DNA from 3 places in the Caballeronia sp. LP006 genome. Region 3 is predicted to be linked to each of the others. Evidence: predicted binding sites of a transcription regulator. Region 3 holds the regulator's gene; each other region holds the start of a gene.
The links. Region 3 encodes LexA, which represses DNA repair genes until DNA is damaged. Its sites were predicted from a motif close to ACTGTATNNNNATACAGT; they were not measured.
Positions count from the first base shown of each region.

Region 1: the regulator LexA is predicted to act here: its motif matches at 2,851-2,868, upstream of imuA (translesion DNA synthesis-associated protein ImuA).
Region 2: the regulator LexA is predicted to act here: its motif matches at 1,786-1,803, upstream of P9250_RS15420 (DUF2471 family protein).

Region 1 covers NZ_JARTVW010000006.1:404,624-410,520, reverse strand. The annotation lists partial or broken gene P9250_RS32460 (error-prone DNA polymerase) at 1-713, opposite strand, end outside; gene P9250_RS32455 (DNA polymerase Y family protein) at 728-2,191, opposite strand; gene imuA (translesion DNA synthesis-associated protein ImuA) at 2,115-2,828, opposite strand; gene P9250_RS32445 (hypothetical protein) at 2,930-3,211, shown strand; gene P9250_RS32440 (hypothetical protein) at 3,306-3,650, shown strand; partial or broken gene P9250_RS32435 (SOS response-associated peptidase family protein) at 3,702-4,660, shown strand; gene P9250_RS32430 (ATP-binding protein) at 5,128-5,897, shown strand, end outside.
Region 2 covers NZ_JARTVW010000004.1:1,179,250-1,185,146, forward strand. The annotation lists gene P9250_RS15415 (DUF2252 domain-containing protein) at 1-1,367, shown strand, start outside; gene P9250_RS15420 (DUF2471 family protein) at 1,402-1,758, opposite strand; gene P9250_RS15425 (helix-turn-helix domain-containing protein) at 2,060-2,662, opposite strand; gene P9250_RS15430 (glycine C-acetyltransferase) at 2,821-4,023, shown strand; gene tdh (L-threonine 3-dehydrogenase) at 4,139-5,170, shown strand; gene P9250_RS15440 (YceI family protein) at 5,182-5,814, opposite strand.
Region 3 covers NZ_JARTVW010000005.1:1,972,195-1,978,091, reverse strand. The annotation lists gene nodI (nodulation factor ABC transporter ATP-binding protein NodI) at 27-977, opposite strand; gene P9250_RS25800 (universal stress protein) at 1,282-1,791, shown strand; gene P9250_RS25795 (DUF2939 domain-containing protein) at 1,951-2,568, opposite strand; gene P9250_RS25790 (hypothetical protein) at 2,727-3,053, opposite strand; gene lexA (transcriptional repressor LexA) at 3,221-3,898, opposite strand; gene P9250_RS25780 (sulfate ABC transporter substrate-binding protein) at 4,168-5,202, shown strand; gene cysT (sulfate ABC transporter permease subunit CysT) at 5,341-5,897, shown strand, end outside.

The DNA.
Region 1 (5,897 bases), on a different contig from region 3:
GGGCGCGAGATCGTAACCGCATTCGGCAACGGGCCGGCCGACGCGAATGGCTGTCATCGTGTCCTGAAGCGGCTTGCGTGAGCGCACATGCATCACCACGTTGCCGAGCGCGACGACTGGCACGCGATGTTGCTCGGCGACGTACTCGACACTGCCGCAATGAATATCATCCATCGCGCGCTGATGCAGGATCAGCCCAACCCATGCGCGCGCGGAAACGTCTCGTTGAGCCATTCGATCTGTGCAGAGAGCCCGTCTTCCTTTGCCGGAAAATCCGGCACAAGGATCGCCAGACAATCAGGCATGCCACGCAGGTGTGCGTACGCCGGTTCGGGCTTCGAAAGATCATGCGGCGTGAGCATGTACGTGCCCTTCGTGGCGCGCATGCGCCCCAGCGTGATTAGCTCGGACAGGTTGCCGTAGCCGTTGCGATTCTGTGCGAGCAGGATAAGACCGAATGCCGGACTCTTGTCTGCTTGAACGAGCTGGAAATACGAGCCTATGATCAGCGGCAGCTTTTCTTCCTTCGCCTGGACGTGTGCGCGCACGACACCGGCGAGCGAACATTCGTCCGTGATCGCGAGACCCAAATAGCCGAGTTGCGACGCGCGCAGCACGAGTTCTTCGCCATGCGATGCGCCGTGCAGAAACGAGAAATTCGTGAACGCGAAAAGCTCCGCGTAGTCGGGAAGGGTCGACGAGAAAAGATCCACGGCCACACCACCGACTATCCGAAGAGCCCGTGCAGGAACCACCGAACTTCCTCGGTCTTCACGCTCGGTCGTTCGCGATAAATCCAGTAGCAGCTTTTATCGGTGGCTTCCGCGACATAGTAGTCGCGCGTCACCAGTTGGCCGTCGTACCAGCCGGCCTCGATGCGCTCGCCCGTCGAGACGAGTTTCAGTGGCGAGCCGTAGAACGGCCGGTGATGCTTGATCATCAGCCGTACGGGCGTGTCGAGTAACCACGTCGGCCGCGGCAGTTCAGCCGGAGGCGCGCACGCCTTCGTTGTGTCCTGTACGGGCACCCACTGATTCGCGTGTTCCGGCCGGTGGTCCGATGTCGGCGCAGGCCGCAAGACGTTTTCGACGCCCAACCTCGCCACCAGCAGTTCGATCAGTCGATTATGGTCCTGGGCTGAACCGCCGGGATCAGGAAACAGCGAATCGCTCGGCGGTTCCGCCGGCTCGACTTTGGACGCTGTCAGGCGTACTGCGATGACGGCCGCTTCGAGGTCGATGCGACCGAGCCGTTCCTTCAACAGTCGAACAAGGTGTTCCTCGTGCCACGTCGGTTCAGCCAGCGCGATGTCGATCGTCGTCGGCTCAATCGCCTGCCGGCCGCGTTCATGTTCGAGCGTGATCGTCGCCTGCGTGAGCGCGAGCTGTTGCGCACTCAACCATCCGCACAGCTGGACAATCAGGCGCCTCGCTGAAAAGAGGATGGCTTCTGCATGTTCGACGCGATCGGGCAACTCGGTACGTGCACTGAACGAGGGCGGCAACTCCAGCCATTCGTAGAGCTCGGGCGACAGGCCGTAGGCGCGGTCAAGAGAATCCAGTAAATCCACGCCACACCTCTTCTTGAGACCTGCCCGCGGCAGGCGACGAACATCATTGAGCACGCGGCACCCGAGTCCGTTGAACCAATCGGCGAATGACCGGACTTCGGGGACGATTACGAAAGGCAACTGTCCCAGATAGCGTTCGAGCGAACCCATCTTGAGCACGCGCCGGCGGCCGCGTTTGGCCAGCAGCCAGGCACCTTGCCCCGTCGGTGCGACGCTCATTCGGGCAGTGACACCGATCGCGTTGACCACCTCCTGGATCTGCCGGCACACGCGTCGGATGCCGCCGAAGAGTCGAAGACTGGCGGTGACGTCGACCAGAATCGTTTCTTCTTCCCGCACCGCCACCTGAGGCGAGAAACGCAGCAGCGCGAACGCGACTTCGCGCTGCACATCAAGCTCCCGCAAAGGGGTGCGGTCGTACATCAGCGCGTCGGCGGTGAGTGTCGTGACCCCGCCGCGCTTCATCCCCACCATCACGCGCGCTTCCCTTGCTGCCTGGTCCAGCACGATGACTTTGTCGCGTTCCAGTACCACACAGCCGTGCTTAGTCGGAGGTGAGTACCTCGGCCGGAACACTTCCAGCGAAAGCCGGGGCAGGAAGATGGCGACGAACACGGCCATGAGGACTGAGCAGAATCGGAGATGGTTGGAGATGGATGGACAGTTGATCGGTTCGAGTTGGGCCTCGTCGCTTGATGACATCGACGTCGAGGCCGCCGTCGGCGGGTCGCACACCGAGCCGCAGGGCTGCTGGTGACGAATCCTGAGCGGCGGCAAGCGGTCGGACCAGAATCAGCAAGGTCTCTGTCGCCTGTGCCGCCAGATGCAATCGTCGTAACGCTTCAGAGCGGATGTGCTGTTGCCAGACAAGCAGCGCGCCGCAACTTCGGGCATTGAGCACGCGCTCGGCGCACCAGAGCGCATCCGCCGTCTTCGGCGCGCGCAACAACATGAGCTTGTCCAGCGGCACGCCCAGATAGGCGAACGCCAAGCTGTTCGGCACGTGAGGCGCCTGCAGTAGCGCGACCGGCCGTTTGCTCGCGGCGACCAGAGCGGGTTTGAGCAACCGCATCTCGCCAATGCCCGGCTGCTGAACCAGCAGCTCCACCAGCGCGCCGATCGGCCAGCCGCCACCGGGCAGCTCCGCCGACAGGGCCGCGTAGCCGGTGTCGACGGTCTTGCCGTGGGCACGGGCGAGTTGGTGGCCGCGCCACAAGCTTTCGTGGATTGACGAGATGTCTTTTGGCAGAGCGGCCATGGCTGCTAGGTCTGGACGAAGTACTGTATATTTGTACAGTATCGTAACTCAAAATTAGCAGCAGTGAATTGCCCCTTTAAAGGTCGCTCCTGGAGGCGCGAATGGATATGCTTGTACGGAAGCACCCGATGCCGGAGATCGCAGACTTCGTTTCCAGCCTGCGCGACGCTTTCGGTGACGCGACCATTGACGAGGCGATCGCACGCGGCAAAGCTGGCGAGCCGACATTTCTCGCACGGGAAGCGGGCCGGACAATCGGCACCCAATCGATCGACAATTTCAACTGCTGGACGGCCGACGACAGCGTGCACAATCGTCGCTACTGCAAAGGATGCGACGGCTCATGCGTTGGAACGGCCGTGCGCTGTAGCCAGCGTAGGTGACGGAACGCAGACGGTTGAAACGTGTCGTGTTGCCCGCAGTTGCAGGAAGTGAACAGAAGGCATCAACAATCTGGGGGACCGAGCGGGCAGAGCAATGGACCAACTCGACATCGATTACATTCCTGGCGCGCGCGCCGACCTGTTGTGCTTTTTGGTGGCGACCGTTGCCGCATCCCACACGTTGACGTGTGAGTGGCGAATCGACCATCTCGTGGAGAGCGGTCGAATCTGGCTGGTCCGAAACGTCGTTTCGATGGACTGGCTCGATCGTGTGCTGCTCGGTCAGCTCGCGCTGAAAATCGCGAAACGAGAATTGAAGGAGGCCGGCATCGCCGTGCGGCAGCGTGACGTGCAGGCATTGTTCACGAGCGAGATGGCGCTCAATCACGCCAGCACCGTGGTCCAGAAGATGATGAAGGTGTGCAAGGAATCGCTCTGACGAGCATGCCCGCGACTCAGCCCGCCCACCGATCGATCAAGGAGATGATGCATGTGCTACTCGGCCCAAATCCAGGCGGATTTTCGGAAGTACGTGAAGACCTTCGGTGCCCACATGGGCATCGAGGAGTTTGCACGCCTCTACTTCGAACGGGCCGAGGGTAGCAAAGCGAAAATCCCGAAGGCGATCGATGAGAATTTCCGCGATCCGCAGACTGACCTTGAACGGCAGATTAAAACCGCCATCGAAGCATTCAACGCCGAGCAAACCACAAAGCTCGAGCAAGAGCTGTTCAAACAACGGACGCGACTTACCAAGGCCGAGCGTGCTTTGGAGACAAAAGTCACGAAGGTCGCGTCAGAAGACAAACGCATCGCTACGAACAAAATCGAGAACGCGCTCCGCGGACTTGAAGACATCCATCGAACGGACTCGAAGCGGCGCGACTTACGAATTTTCCCCGAGAGCTACGCACCGGTGCTGGTGATGGAAGACGGCAGGTACGTGGTGAAGCCCATGCGCTATAAATTCCGCATCGCCGGCAAGCCCACAACTACGATATTAAGTACCCCGGAACATATAATGCGCGTTTCGATAATTTGGAATGCTTCTGGAAGCCGTGCTTTGGTGTAAAGCACGGCATCATGTTAGCGGACGTTTTTTACGAGAACGTCAAACGCGCAAGAAACGAAAATACTCTACTTGAGACGCACGATCGAGAAGAAAACGTCGTCCTGGAATTTTGTCCCAGCAACGGTCAACTGCTGCACGTGGCCTGCTTGTGGTCTCACTGGAGCGCGCCCGGTCAACCTGATTTGCTGTCATTCGCCGCTATCACAGACGAGCCGCCTCCGGAAGTCGAAGCTGCCGGTCATGATCGCTGCATCATTCCGATCAAGCCTGAGAACATCGCGGCGTGGTTGAATCCGACATCATCAGATTTGGACGCGATGTATGCCATTCTTGAAGACCGCGACCGGCCTTACTACGAACATCGACTCGCAGCGTAAATCGAACGGTTTTTGCGTGCGGTCATCGCAGCTCATCGTTCGGGAGCCACATCAACGCGCCGTTGCGCTCGTTTCCGGCGATAGATGTCCAAGTGCGACCGTCTTCGTCGACTGCAACGCATCCCGGTTGCCAGTGGTCAGGATTGCGGAGGCTATTCACCCAACTCTGCACGTCGCCGTTGAATATCACGACAACGCCGGCGCGACCTACATAACCGTTTGCCTGGCGCCAGCGGGTTGCTGTATCGAATGGTTCCACGACATTTCCTCTCTGCATCATCCGGCGTCACTCCATGCATCGACATGTTAGCGAGAACGGTGATCTACGATCAAGTGCGACAGACGGGAGGCAACACACAACACGCGATGGGCGGCCCGGGTCGGTCACCACAAGATGAGATAATGCGCCTGCCCCCACCGCTGGCTCACGGTTCTCGACCAGACTGTTTCTTCCTTATTGAAATCACATGCGCACGACGTTGGATCAGGTGAATCGCTGGCTGTCCGCACCCTCTGAGAGTGAACATTTAGAGTTCAAAGAGGCGAAGGAGCAGTACGACCTTACTAAGTTGAAGCGCTACTGCGTAGCCTTGGCTAATGAGGGTGGCGGCAACCTAATCTTCGGCGTGTCGGACAAACACCCGCGCCGCGTGGTGGGTACTTCTGCGTTTCAAGATCCATCGGATGTCGCGAGTAAGTTGTTCAGCGCCCTTCGGTTTCGGGTTGATGTTGAAGAGTTCGCACATGCCGACGGTCGTGTATTGATCTTTCACGTTCCGAGTCGACCCAATGGGACCGCATATAGTCTCGATGGGGCGTATTGGATGAGATCGACTCACGAACTTGTTCCCATGACTGAAGACCGCTTACGCGAGATCTTTTCAGAGGGAAAGGCAGAATGGCTCTCCGAGGCTGCCATGTCCGGATGCACTTCCGAACAGGTGGTCGCGCTACTTGATTCGCAGGCCTATTTCGATCTGATCGGGATGCCCTATCCGACCAATCAGAGCGCTGTGCTCGCCAGGCTGGAAGGGGAGCAGTTGATTCATCGAATCGGTGAGGCGTGGACGATCTCCAACCTTGGGGCGATTCTTCTTGCGAAGCACCTTGAGGCCTTTCCGCTTTCCGTTTCGCGCAAGGCTTTTCGACTGGTCGTGTACGAAGGCACGAGTAAGGTACAAACGAAGCTCGATCAAATCGGAAAAGAAGGATATGCGCTTGGCTTCGAGCCGTTGCT
Region 2 (5,897 bases), on a different contig from region 3:
CGCGTCAGCGAACACCACGAGGCACGCAAGAGGCTGTCGGCGACATCGATCGCGATCCCATCGAGTTGCTGCGAATAAGCAGCATGGGTCGCGTCCCTGCGCTGATTCCGCTGCGATACGGCCGCATGTTGGCATCGCCATTTGCTTTTTTTCGTGGCAGCGCGATTGTTCAGGCGCACGATCTGGCTAGTACACCTTCGAGTGGATTGACCGTTCAAATCTGCGGTGACTGCCACCTGTCAAACTTCGGCGGGTTCGCGACTCCCGAGCGTGCGCTCGTATTCGATCTGAACGATTTCGACGAAACCGCACAAGGTCCATGGGAATGGGACGTCAAGCGACTCGTCGCGAGCGTGGCGGTCGCGGGCAGGCATCTGGGCCACGGGCGTGCGGGCTCTGAAGCACTCTGCTTCGAAGCGGCCCAGAGCTATCAGCAGCACATGCACGAGTATGCCGAGATGGGCGTGCTGGATCTTTGGTACGAACGAATTACGTTCGACAGGATGTACGACGATGTGCAAAACGAAGACGTGAAACGTCGGATCAAGCGCGGTAGCGAACGCGCGAGCCGGCGCACGCATGAAAAGCTGCTGCCGAAGCTCGCCGATCGATCGGGCGATGCCTGGCGAATTCGCGACGCGCCGCCCGCGATCTTTCATATTCGCGGCGCAAGCACGCTCGTCGACGAGGACGACGAGTGGATGAAACTCGAAGGCGATTCGCACACGATCCTGACTCCGCTCATACGCGATTACGTTTCGACGCTGACAACCGAGCGCGCCGCGCTTTTGTCGCAATTCGCGCTTCAGGACATCGCTTTCAAAGTGGTTGGAGTGGGAAGTGTCGGAACGCGATGCTTCGTGTTGTTGCTTACCGATCATCTTGGTAAGGCGCTCTTCCTGCAGTTGAAAGAGGCATCGACGTCCGTGGTGGCGCGCTACGTCGGCGCGACGAAACATACGCACGACGGGCATCGCATCGTTCACGGGCAACGCCTGATGCAGGCGGCGAGCGATCCTTTTCTAGGCTGGGCGTCGGGCCCGGTTGGACGCCCGCTTTATGTTCGCCAACTGCGCGACATGAAAATATCCGCCGACCTCGAAACATTCAGCGGCGAGGCCTTTCGCGGATACGCGTCGCTATGCGGCTGGGCGCTCGCGCGCGCGCATGCCAAGGCAAGCGGCTGCGCGCTTGAGATTTCCGGCTATCTGGGTTCTGGTGATCGCATGGCGGAAGTGCTCGTCCGATACGCGAGCTCCTATGCGGATCAAGTCGAAAAAGATTACGACGCGTTCCGCTTGGCCTGCCGCAGCGGCAGACTTATGGCGCGCACGGATGCGGACATGGCGGCGGACTTTGCCGCCTGATGACTAGCGATGTGCGGCGTGCATCGCTCGCATGTCAGTGTGCGGCGATGGCCAGTTGCGGTCGGCCTTGTCGTGCAGCGCATTCGTAGGCGTCGACGGCGAATGCGAATACTGCCGGCAAAGCGTCGGAAGAGGCGACATCGACCACGTCGTCGGTTTCGGGGAAATGGAAGTCGTCGGGGCGGGCAAAAAGTTCGCGCAACGCAGCCTCGTGCCGGCCAGCGAAGCCCAGGTCCGCCACGGCTTCCGCTTCGATGGCGTGCAGCAAACGCCAGGTCAACGGGACGCCCAGATCGATGTATCGGCCCGCAATCTGCCGCGTAATGCGTTCCAGATCTTGTACCGCACGTGCAAACTGCTTCCTGCTGAGATGCTCGCCGTTCGACTCCATGATTCGCCCCTTCCGACTGGTCTTTGTACTGTATAAATATACAGTACTTGCCGCCATGAAAGTAGGGTCTCGCCAGTCGCCTTGCGTGTATGTGCGGTTTCGCTTATGGGCGGTTCAGTCCTGCGTGGGAGTGCGCGGCGAGTCACGTAAGGCGGCCGCGCGACGCAGACGGATGCTACGTCTTCGCAGGACGCGCCAGAAATTTATGCGCATAAAGAAGTGCCATGCCACCGTTGCTGTGAGCGGAAGGAAGAGGCGGAGCATCTGCTCGCGGAAAACCGCAGACTTGCGAGTCGGGCCATTACCCATGTATAACCACGAGCAAAGCCTTTGCTTCGCCTCGCCCGACATTCCTGATGACATGACCGTCGTCGGCAGCGTAACGTGCGGTTTCCCCTGCCTTAAGTCGCTTCGCAGCACCCGACGCTTCAATTTCGATCGCGCCATTTAGCACCGTCAAATGCTCCCGCGTGCCTGGCTCATGCGCGTCGGAGATAAGCGCCGCGCCCGCATGCAACGTGAGCTCGTACCATTCGAATTTCCCAGCCAGCTCAATCGGTCCCCACACGCGAAGCTGATAGCCGCCGTTATCACCATTCAATGTCGGAATCTCATGCGGACCCGCAACGCGTATGACGTCACCGGCCTTCTGCTGCGCAAATAGCTGATCGAGGCTGATACCCAGTGCGTTCGTTAGCCGCCACGCCACGGCAATAGTTGGATTGGCCTTGTCCCGCTCGATCTCCGATAGCATCGATTTCGAAACGCCAGCGGCGCGGGATAAGTCATCGAGTGTCAATTTCCTTTCATTGCGTAGACGCTGAATCTGCTCGCCAACGCGTGGTGGCGCAGTTCCGCTGCCTGAGGAATCACCAGCCTTGCCGCTTGTGACAGAACTTGTCATGAACGCTGCATTCCCTTAGAGTGTTCGATATACTGGAAATCGGTTCGAAATACCGAACCTGTCCAATGCAATGAATGAACTATAACAGGGCTAAAGGTGTGGCCGAGCCTGGCTGGTCCGCATCGACTCCTAAACAGCCGGATACTGGAAAGATGCCGATGAAAGACCGATACCTCTCCCATTTGCGAACTACGCTTAACGAGATTCGCGCCGCCGGGTTTTACAAAAGCGAGCGGGTCATCGCTAGCTCGCAATCCTCGGAGATCCGCCTTGCCAACGGGAGCACCGTCCTCAATTTTTGCGCGAACAATTATCTCGGTCTTGCGAACGACGCTCGCTTGGTCGAAGCCGCAAAAGCCGGACTTGAAGCAGATGGCTTTGGCATGGCATCCGTTCGCTTTATTTGCGGAACACAAACAGTCCACAAAGCGCTCGAACAACAAGCCGCGAAGTTTCTCCACTCCGACGACGCCATTCTTTACTCAAGCTGTTTTGACGCAAACGGCGGGCTCTTCGAGACGTTGCTGACCGAGGACGATGCAATCATCAGCGACGAGTTGAACCACGCGAGCATCATCGATGGCGTGCGTCTTTCCAGGGCAAAACGCTTGCGCTACAAGAACAACGATCTTGTAGACCTCGAAGCGCGCTTGAAGGAAGCCGATGCAGCCGGCGCCCGCTTCAAATTGATTGCAACTGACGGCGTGTTCTCGATGGACGGCATCATCGCCAATCTCGCTGGCATCTGCGATCTGGCTGAACGCTACGGCGCGCTGGTCATGGTCGACGACTCGCATGCCGTTGGATTCATCGGGGAGAACGGACGCGGGACGCCCGAGTATTGCGGCGTGCTCGATCGAATCGACATCATCACGGGTACGCTCGGCAAGGCGCTCGGTGGTGCGTCAGGCGGATATGTGGCTGCGCATCAGGAGATCATCGACTTGTTGCGGCAGCGCAGCCGGCCGTATCTGTTCTCGAACACGCTTGCGCCGAGCATTGCGGCTGCGTCGCTGAAAGTGCTTGAGTTGCTGGATAGCGATGAAGGCGCCGCGCTCCGGCGACGCGTTCGCGAAAACGGCGCGCGGTTTCGGCAAGCGATGACCGCTTTAGGTTTCGATCTAGTGCCCGGCGAGCATCCGATCATTCCCGTCATGCTTGGCGATGCCCAACTTGCTTCGAAGATGGCCGACGCGCTTCTCGACGAAGACGTTTATGTGATCGGTTTTTCATACCCTGTCGTGCCCAGGGGCCGCGCGCGCATCCGCACGCAGATGAGCGCCGCCCACACCGCCGAACACATCGACCGCGCAGTCGATGCATTCGCGCGCGTGGGCCGCTCGCTTGGTGTGATCCGTTAGGACTCACGCTTCGCAGGGTCCTTTATGCGCATAAAGTCAGGACACGTCCCCCGACCTTTAGATGCACGGCGCGGTCACAAGCAGCGCCGCGACACAACCGCCCGGAACACCAACAATGAAAGCACTCGCCAAACTCGAATGCGCCCCCGGTCTTACCTTGACTCACGTCAAGCGGCCGGAGGTCGGACATAACGATGTCCTCATCCGCATCCGCAAGACTGCAATTTGCGGTACTGATATCCACATCTGGAAGTGGGATGACTGGGCGCAGAAGACGATACCGGTGCCGATGCACGTCGGCCATGAATATGTCGGTGAGATCGTCGAGATGGGACAGGAAGTCCGCGGCTTTGCCCTCGGCGATCGCGTTTCCGGCGAAGGTCACATCACATGCGGATTCTGCCGCAATTGCCGCGCAGGTCGCCGTCACTTGTGTCGCAACACCGTTGGCGTCGGCGTGAATCGCGAAGGCGCGTTTGCCGAATACCTCGTGATTCCTGCCTTCAACGCGTTCAAAATTCCGCCCGATATCTCCGACGACCTCGCCGTGATCTTCGACCCCTTCGGCAATGCGACGCACACTGCCCTTTCGTTCAACCTTGTCGGCGAAGACGTGCTGATTACCGGCGCCGGACCCATCGGTGTAATGGCCGCCGCCATTGCGCAGCACGTCGGAGCGCGTAATGTCGTCATTACGGACGTCAACCAATATCGTCTCGAACTTGCCCGCAAGATGGGTGCAACGCGAGCGGTCAACGTTTCCAACGAAAATTTGCGCGATGTCATGCAAGAACTCGGCATGACCGAGGGGTTTGACGTCGGCCTGGAAATGTCCGGCGTACCGAGCGCTTTCACCGCCATGCTGGAAGCGATGAACCACGGCGGCAAAGTCGCTCTGCTCGGCATTCCACCCGCGCAAACTGCGATCGACTGGAATCAGGTTATCTTCAAGGGTCTTGAGATCAAAGGCATTTACGGGCGTGAAATGTTCGAGACTTGGTACAAGATGGTCGCTATGCTGCAAAGTGGCCTCGATCTTTCGCCGATCCTCACGCATACATTCCCCGTCGACGACTACCAGCGCGCGTTTGACACCATGCTTTCGGGCAACAGCGGCAAGGTCGTGCTCGACTGGACCGCGGCGTAAGGATCAGCGCTTCACTGCTTCTCTTTTGCGAACTCGGCCTGAATGGCGACGTGAACATCGTCGCCGACTGCCGGATACCACGTCGTCAGTCCGAACTGCGCGCGGCTGAAATGACCGTCGGCCGAGAAGCCTAACGTTTCCAGCTTGGTCAGTGGATCGACCGAATGCCCGTTGAACGTGACATCCAGAGTGACGGGTCGTGTCGTTCCGCGAATCGTGAGATTGCCTGCCAGTGTGCCCTTGTCGTTGCCCGTACGCGTGAAGCCGGTGCTGACGAATTCGATGTTCGGATAACGCGCGACATCGAACATGTCGGGGCCCTTCACCATCCGGTCGAGCAACGGCACATTCGTATTGACGCTCGCGGCGTCGATAGTCACATGCACCGTGCTCCCCGTCATGCCATCCGCGCTCCAGTCGAGCTGTCCGGCCGTCTTGTCGAAACGCATGACAAAGCGCGAATAATGAAGATGATCGACGTCGAAGCTCACATTCCAGTGATGCGCATCCAACTGATAAATCCCGGGCGGCACGCTCGATTCATTCGCGGACACACTGTGCGTGACGACGGCAAGCGGCGTGCATCCACTCGTTGCGATCAACGCGAATAGCGCGACGCATTGCAAGCTTTTCCAAACTTTCATCGACTGTATCTCCTCGACGCGCGAAAAACGAGTTTCCTCCGAAACAGAAAAGTGCGCATTCGTCACGTGCGTGTCAGTTCATC
Region 3 (5,897 bases):
ATCGATCGAAAGTGTCCATCGCTTGATTAGTCCACCATCTCGCGCCCGGTCAGGCGCAGAAAAACATCTTCGAGATTCGCCGGACGATGCAGATAGCGCACGTCCGTCCGGCCCTTCACGCGCGCATGCACGGGCTGCGGGTCGTCGACATAGCAGAAAAGCGTTTCCCCGCTGATCTCCGTGCGCGCGACGAACGGTTCCAGTTCGGCGGCCAGCGCCTGCGGATCGGGTCCGTAGATTTCGATGACGTCCGAACCGATCACCGATTCGATCAACTCGCGCGGCCTTCCTTCCGCGAGCTTGCGGCCTTCCTCGATCACGCAAAGCCGGTCGCACAGGCGTTCGGCCTCTTCCATGAAGTGCGTCGTGAGCAGAATGGTTTTACCGCGCGAAAGCAACGAGCGCAGGCGTTCCCAGATCAGATGGCGCGCTTGCGGATCGAGACCGGTGGTGGGTTCGTCCATCACGAGCACGTCGGGATCGTTGACGAGGGCACGCGCGAGCGTCAACCGCCGCCGCATGCCGCCCGACAGTTCGCCGACGCGCGCTTGGGCCTTGCTTTCGAGGCGCGCGAATTCGAGCAACGAAGGCACGATGGCTTCCATGCGCGCGCCTGCCAAGCCGAAATAGCGGCCGAAGACGAGCAGGTTTTCGCGCACGGTGAAGTCGGGATCGAGGTTGTCGAATTGCGGCACGACGCCCACGCGTTGCCGCGCGAAGCGTGCGCGCGCTGGCACGGGTTCGCCGACGAGACGGATCGTGCCGCTGTCGGGCGATGTAATGCCGAGCAGCATCTTGAGCGTCGTCGTCTTGCCCGCGCCGTTCGGGCCGAGCAGGCCGAAGCACTCGCCAGGCTGAACGTCGAACGACAAGCCATCGACGACACTTCGCTTGCCGTAATGTTTTCTGACTTCGCTGAATTCGATCGCTGGCGCCGCGTTCGAGTTCGCGCCAGCTCGGTGATTTATGTCGGTCATGCGGCGGTCCTGCGAGGAGAAAACTCAGCCGGTTAGTGTAATCCAATGCACCAGCGCGGCGCTTTGCATGCAAGCGCATGCATCGTTCCTGTGATCGAAGCGTGCATCGCTTCTTCCTGTTGTTTTGGCAAATGGCGCCGCAAGCCTGTCCGGCAAGGCTCGCACGCCTCTGGCACGGTGTGCGCTAGCGCTTGTTGCCGTGTAAGCGTTTTCCATCGTTGCCACGCATGAGGCGACCTACCATGATGAAGATGCGCCGCACTCGATTTGCCGACACCATCGGCTACGCGGCAGGGAGATCATGATGTCAGGCTATCGAAAAATCCTGTTGTGCTACGACGGCTCCAGAGAGGGCCGCAAGGCGTTGCGTCAGGGCGCGAATCTCGCGCTTGCCTTGAACGCGGAGACGCACGTGCTGGCGGTGGTGGATATGCGTTCGAGCATTGCGCAAAGCGCCGGTCTTCTGACCGACATGGCATGCGGACGGTTCGAGGATGCCGCACGCGATATCCTGCAAGAAGGCGTGGAGTGGCTGCGCGAACGCGGCTTGCAGGCGCAGGGGCATTTCGCATTCGGGCATCCGATCGATGAAATCGCCACGCTGGCGGAAAGTCTCAAGGTCGATCTGGTCGTGGTCGGCCATCGATGCCGCAGCGGTCTCGCGCGCTGGTGGATGGGCGCGGGCAACACACCGCTGCTCGATCGCGTGTCATGCAGCATATTGGTTGCGGTTTGTCAGGCAGGTGAGTCGGCCGAAGCGGAAGATGAGGCGGCTTATGCGGCGAAGCCGGACCGGGCCGAAGTAAGTGTTTGAGGATAGCTTTGCGCGATGAGGCTGGCCTGCGTCGGCCAGTGCTCTTTTGCGCTATCAGCGCCAGCTGCCGTCTCCTTGCGTGACGGCCGCGCACGCTTAACGCCGCAAAAAATGCCATGAAGCGCTTACCGGCACTTTAATGGTTGTCCAACAACGAACTCACCCGTTCAAATCAACCGCAACCAGCTTCCACGTTATCAACCCGTACCGATGAAAGATCGCGGAGTACCGCGCATCGCCGGCACCGTGCTGGTAGGTCACCACGAACGTATCGAAGCTGCGATATCCGGCCGTGGTCTGCGGTGGTTGTCGCGGCGGTTCTTGAGTCGCAACCATGCTCGATGCCGCTTCCGACGGCGGTGAACTCGCCGCCGCCTGACCGTCTCGAACCGGTGGCACGACATCGGGTGGATGCTCGCCTGGATCTCCCCGCGGCGGAATGCCATTCAAAATCGCGGCGACGCCTTCGGGCGTAGCGTAGGAATCCACCAGCGGCCCTACGAGCGCCGCGCCGATCATTGCACCGATGATCGCGAGCGGATTGCCGCTCTTCTGGATATCGACGCGCCGCGTCAGCAGTGCGCCGACTTGCTCTTTGAGACTTTCACGCAGTGCAGGGAAGTCGACGTATTCGTTGACGGTCTGTGCATCGCGCGCATCGGCCGCGTGCTTGACGCGGTTCAGCGCGATATAGGGCGACGCATAGACAAGGCTTAACCCTGCAACGATGAAGAGAATGACGAGCGCGGCGACGAAACAACGCGTAGTGCGGGACATGCGAAGGAACGACCCCTGGCGTGACATGGGTGACATGAAAGAACGATTGACCATGTTCACGCCGGATATATCCCGAGCTTCATTCCTTGCAGCCGATAGATTGCGGACTGCCTGCATTGCACATAACTCAAATTCACTCGGCAAACGCTCGACCGCGCTCAGGCCAGAATGCCGCTGCTAACGCCGGCGCGTTCCTCGTCGATACACCGGTCGATCATGCGCGACACCTCGCCGATATTGCCGACCATGATTACCCGCGACTCACTGCGATACACCCGCACCGGCGCGCGCTGTTCCGATTCCGCATGCACCGCGCTATTGAGCGACACACGGGCGAAGGCGGGTTGACGCGACGGCAACGCGGGCATCTCGTCGAAGAGATCGGGCGCCGCTTCAGGTCGCGCCACGGCGCATGAGATCAGCGAGCGCAAATGACGCAGACGGCCAAACTGACGAAAGGGCAGCAAACGGGCGAAACGTTCCATGATGACTCTCCAGACGGCGGACGACAGACGACAGACGATAGGACGCACCGCGGCACGCCGCGAGCGGTGGCCGTCATGCTTGTAATTTTTGAAACGTGCCGCGTCGCGCGAGGGCGAGGAGGCGAAGCGGGCGGCGATGTTGACGCGCCGCGCGCTCGAGTCGTGCGTTAGAACTCGCCGGAGCGGATGAGCCCGACCGCGATTCCTTCCAGCGCGAAGTCACCGCTGCCGGAGCGCACGAAGATGTTTTCGTAGTCGGGATTCTCCGCGACCAATTCCACGCCATCTGGCCGGCGCTTCCAGCGTTTCACCGTGACATCGTCGCCAATACGCGCGACCACGATCTGCCCGTCTTTCGCTTCATTGCGCTTCTGTACGGCAAGCAGGTCGCCGTCGAGAATGCCCGCGTCGCGCATGGACAAGCCGCGCACCTTCAGCAAATAGTCGGGCTTGCCCGAAAAGAACGCAGGGTCGCACGCATAGTGTTGCGAGATATGCTCCTGCGCAAGGATGGGGCTGCCCGCCGCAACGCGCCCGACCAGCGGAAGCGACAACTGCATGATGCTCTGATGCGGCAAGGTGAACTGATGCGGAAGATCGTCCGAACGGTCGATGCGCGCGGAGCCTCCCAACAGGCGGATGCCACGCGACGAACCCGCCGCGAGTTCGATCACGCCCTTGCGCGCCAGTGCCCGCAGATGTTCCTCGGCGGAGTTCGCGGAGCTGAAGCCAAGCTCGGCAGCGATCTCGGCACGCGTGGGCGGAAAGCCCGTGCGGTCGATGGCTCGCTGGATGAGCTCGAACACTTGCTGCTGTCGCGCGGTAAGTTTTGAGGGTTTGGTCACTTGCTGGAGCCTCGGCGCACTGTATGGATGGACAGATGACTGTATTTTTATACAGTATTTCGCGCTTTTCAAGCTTTACTTGAAGTTCGTCGCCAGATCCTTTACTGACAAGGCTGCAGCGCGCTCGAACCGTCTCTACTTGCCTCTCAAACCGCGAAATAACCCGCTTTAGCACTTTTGTATCTAAAAAAGTGAGAAACAATTATTTCTAATCATATAAGCTCGCCTTTAGACTGATTCCGTCAATTCGATAAGACGGAGAACGGGGAATGTATAGCATCAGGGCTGGATTGAAGGGCGGCGCGAAACAACTCTTTGCCGCGCTGGCGATCACGGCGGCGAGTTTCGGAATCTCGGCCACCGCGCACGCGGACACGTCGTTTCTGAACGTCTCGTACGATCCGACGCGCGAGTTGTATCAGGACTTCAACCAGGCCTTTGCGAAGAAGTGGAAGGCGGACACCGGCGAAACGGTCACCTTCAAGCAATCTCATGGCGGTTCCGGCGGCCAGGCGCGCGCGGTTCTAGACGGGCTTCAGGCAGACGTCGTGACGCTTGCGCTTGCTTACGACATCGACGCGCTCGCCTCCAAGGGCATCGTCGGGACGGACTGGCAGAAGCGTCTGCCGGACAATGCATCGCCGTACACGTCGACCATTGTGTTTCTGGTGCGCAAGGGCAACCCGAAGGGCATCAAGGACTGGGACGATCTCACCAAGCCGGGCGTGTCGATCGTCACGCCGAACCCGAAGACCTCGGGCGGCGCGCGCTGGAACTATCTGGCGGCGTGGGCGTATGCGCAACACAAGCCCGGCGGCAACGAAGAGACCGCGAAGGAGTTCGTGACCAAGCTCTACAAGAACGCAGGCGTTCTCGATTCCGGCGCACGCGGCGCGACCACCAGCTTCGTGCAGCGCGGTCAGGGCGACGTGCTGATCGCATGGGAAAACGAGGCGTTCCTGTCACTCAAGGAATTCGGTCCGGAGAAGTTTCAGATCGTGGTTCCTTCGGTGAGCATTCTGGCCGAGCCGCCGGTGGCGGTGGTGGACAAGGTCGTCGACAAGCACGGCACGCGCAAGCTGGCCGAAGCGTATCTGAAGTATCTGTATAGCGACGAAGGCCAGCAGATCGCGGCGCGCAATTTCTATCGTCCGCGTTCGGACAAGGTGCCCGCAGAGCTGACCAAGCAGTTCCCCAAGCTCAAGCTCTACACCATCGACGACACCTTCGGTGGCTGGACCAAAGCGCAGAAGACGCACTTCGCGGACGGCGGCGTGTTCGATTCGATTTATCAGCCGCAGTAAGCAGGCAAGAGACCGGGCGCCGCGAGGCGCTCGAGTCGCAATGAAAGCGGCCGCAAAGACGGCCGCGCATGACGAGACAAAAAAACAGTGCGCTTATCCCCCGGCGCCGAAGGCAGGACGATCAAGGATGAAGCAAAGATGACAACGTTCACTTTCCGAAAGCCGAGTGCGTTACCCGGCTTCGGGCTGACGATTGGCATCACGGTGGCTTACCTGAGCCTCGTGGTGCTGATTCCGCTTGCGGCGACCTTCGCCAAGACCGCGACGCTCGACTGGGCGCAGTTCGTTCGCGCCGTCACCGGGCCGCGTGTGCTGGCGTCGTATCGACTCACGTTCACGGCGGCGCTCGGCGGGGCGGTCATCAACGCGATCTTCGGCTTCCTGGTCGCATGGGTGCTCGTGCGTTACACGTTCCCGTTCAAGCGTGTCGTCGATGCCATCGTCGATCTGCCGTTTGCGCTGCCGACCTCCGTTGCCGGCATTTCGCTTGCCGCCGTGTACGCGAGCAACGGCTGGATCGGGCAGTATCTCGCGCCGCTCGGCATCAAGGTGGCGTTCACGCCGCTCGGCGTGCTCGTGGCGCTGACGTTCATCGGCTTGCCGTTCGTCGTGCGCACGGTGCAGCCGGTGCTCGAAGACTTCGAGCGCGAACAGGAAGAAGCCGCCGCATGTCTCGGCGCCACGCGCTGGCTGAC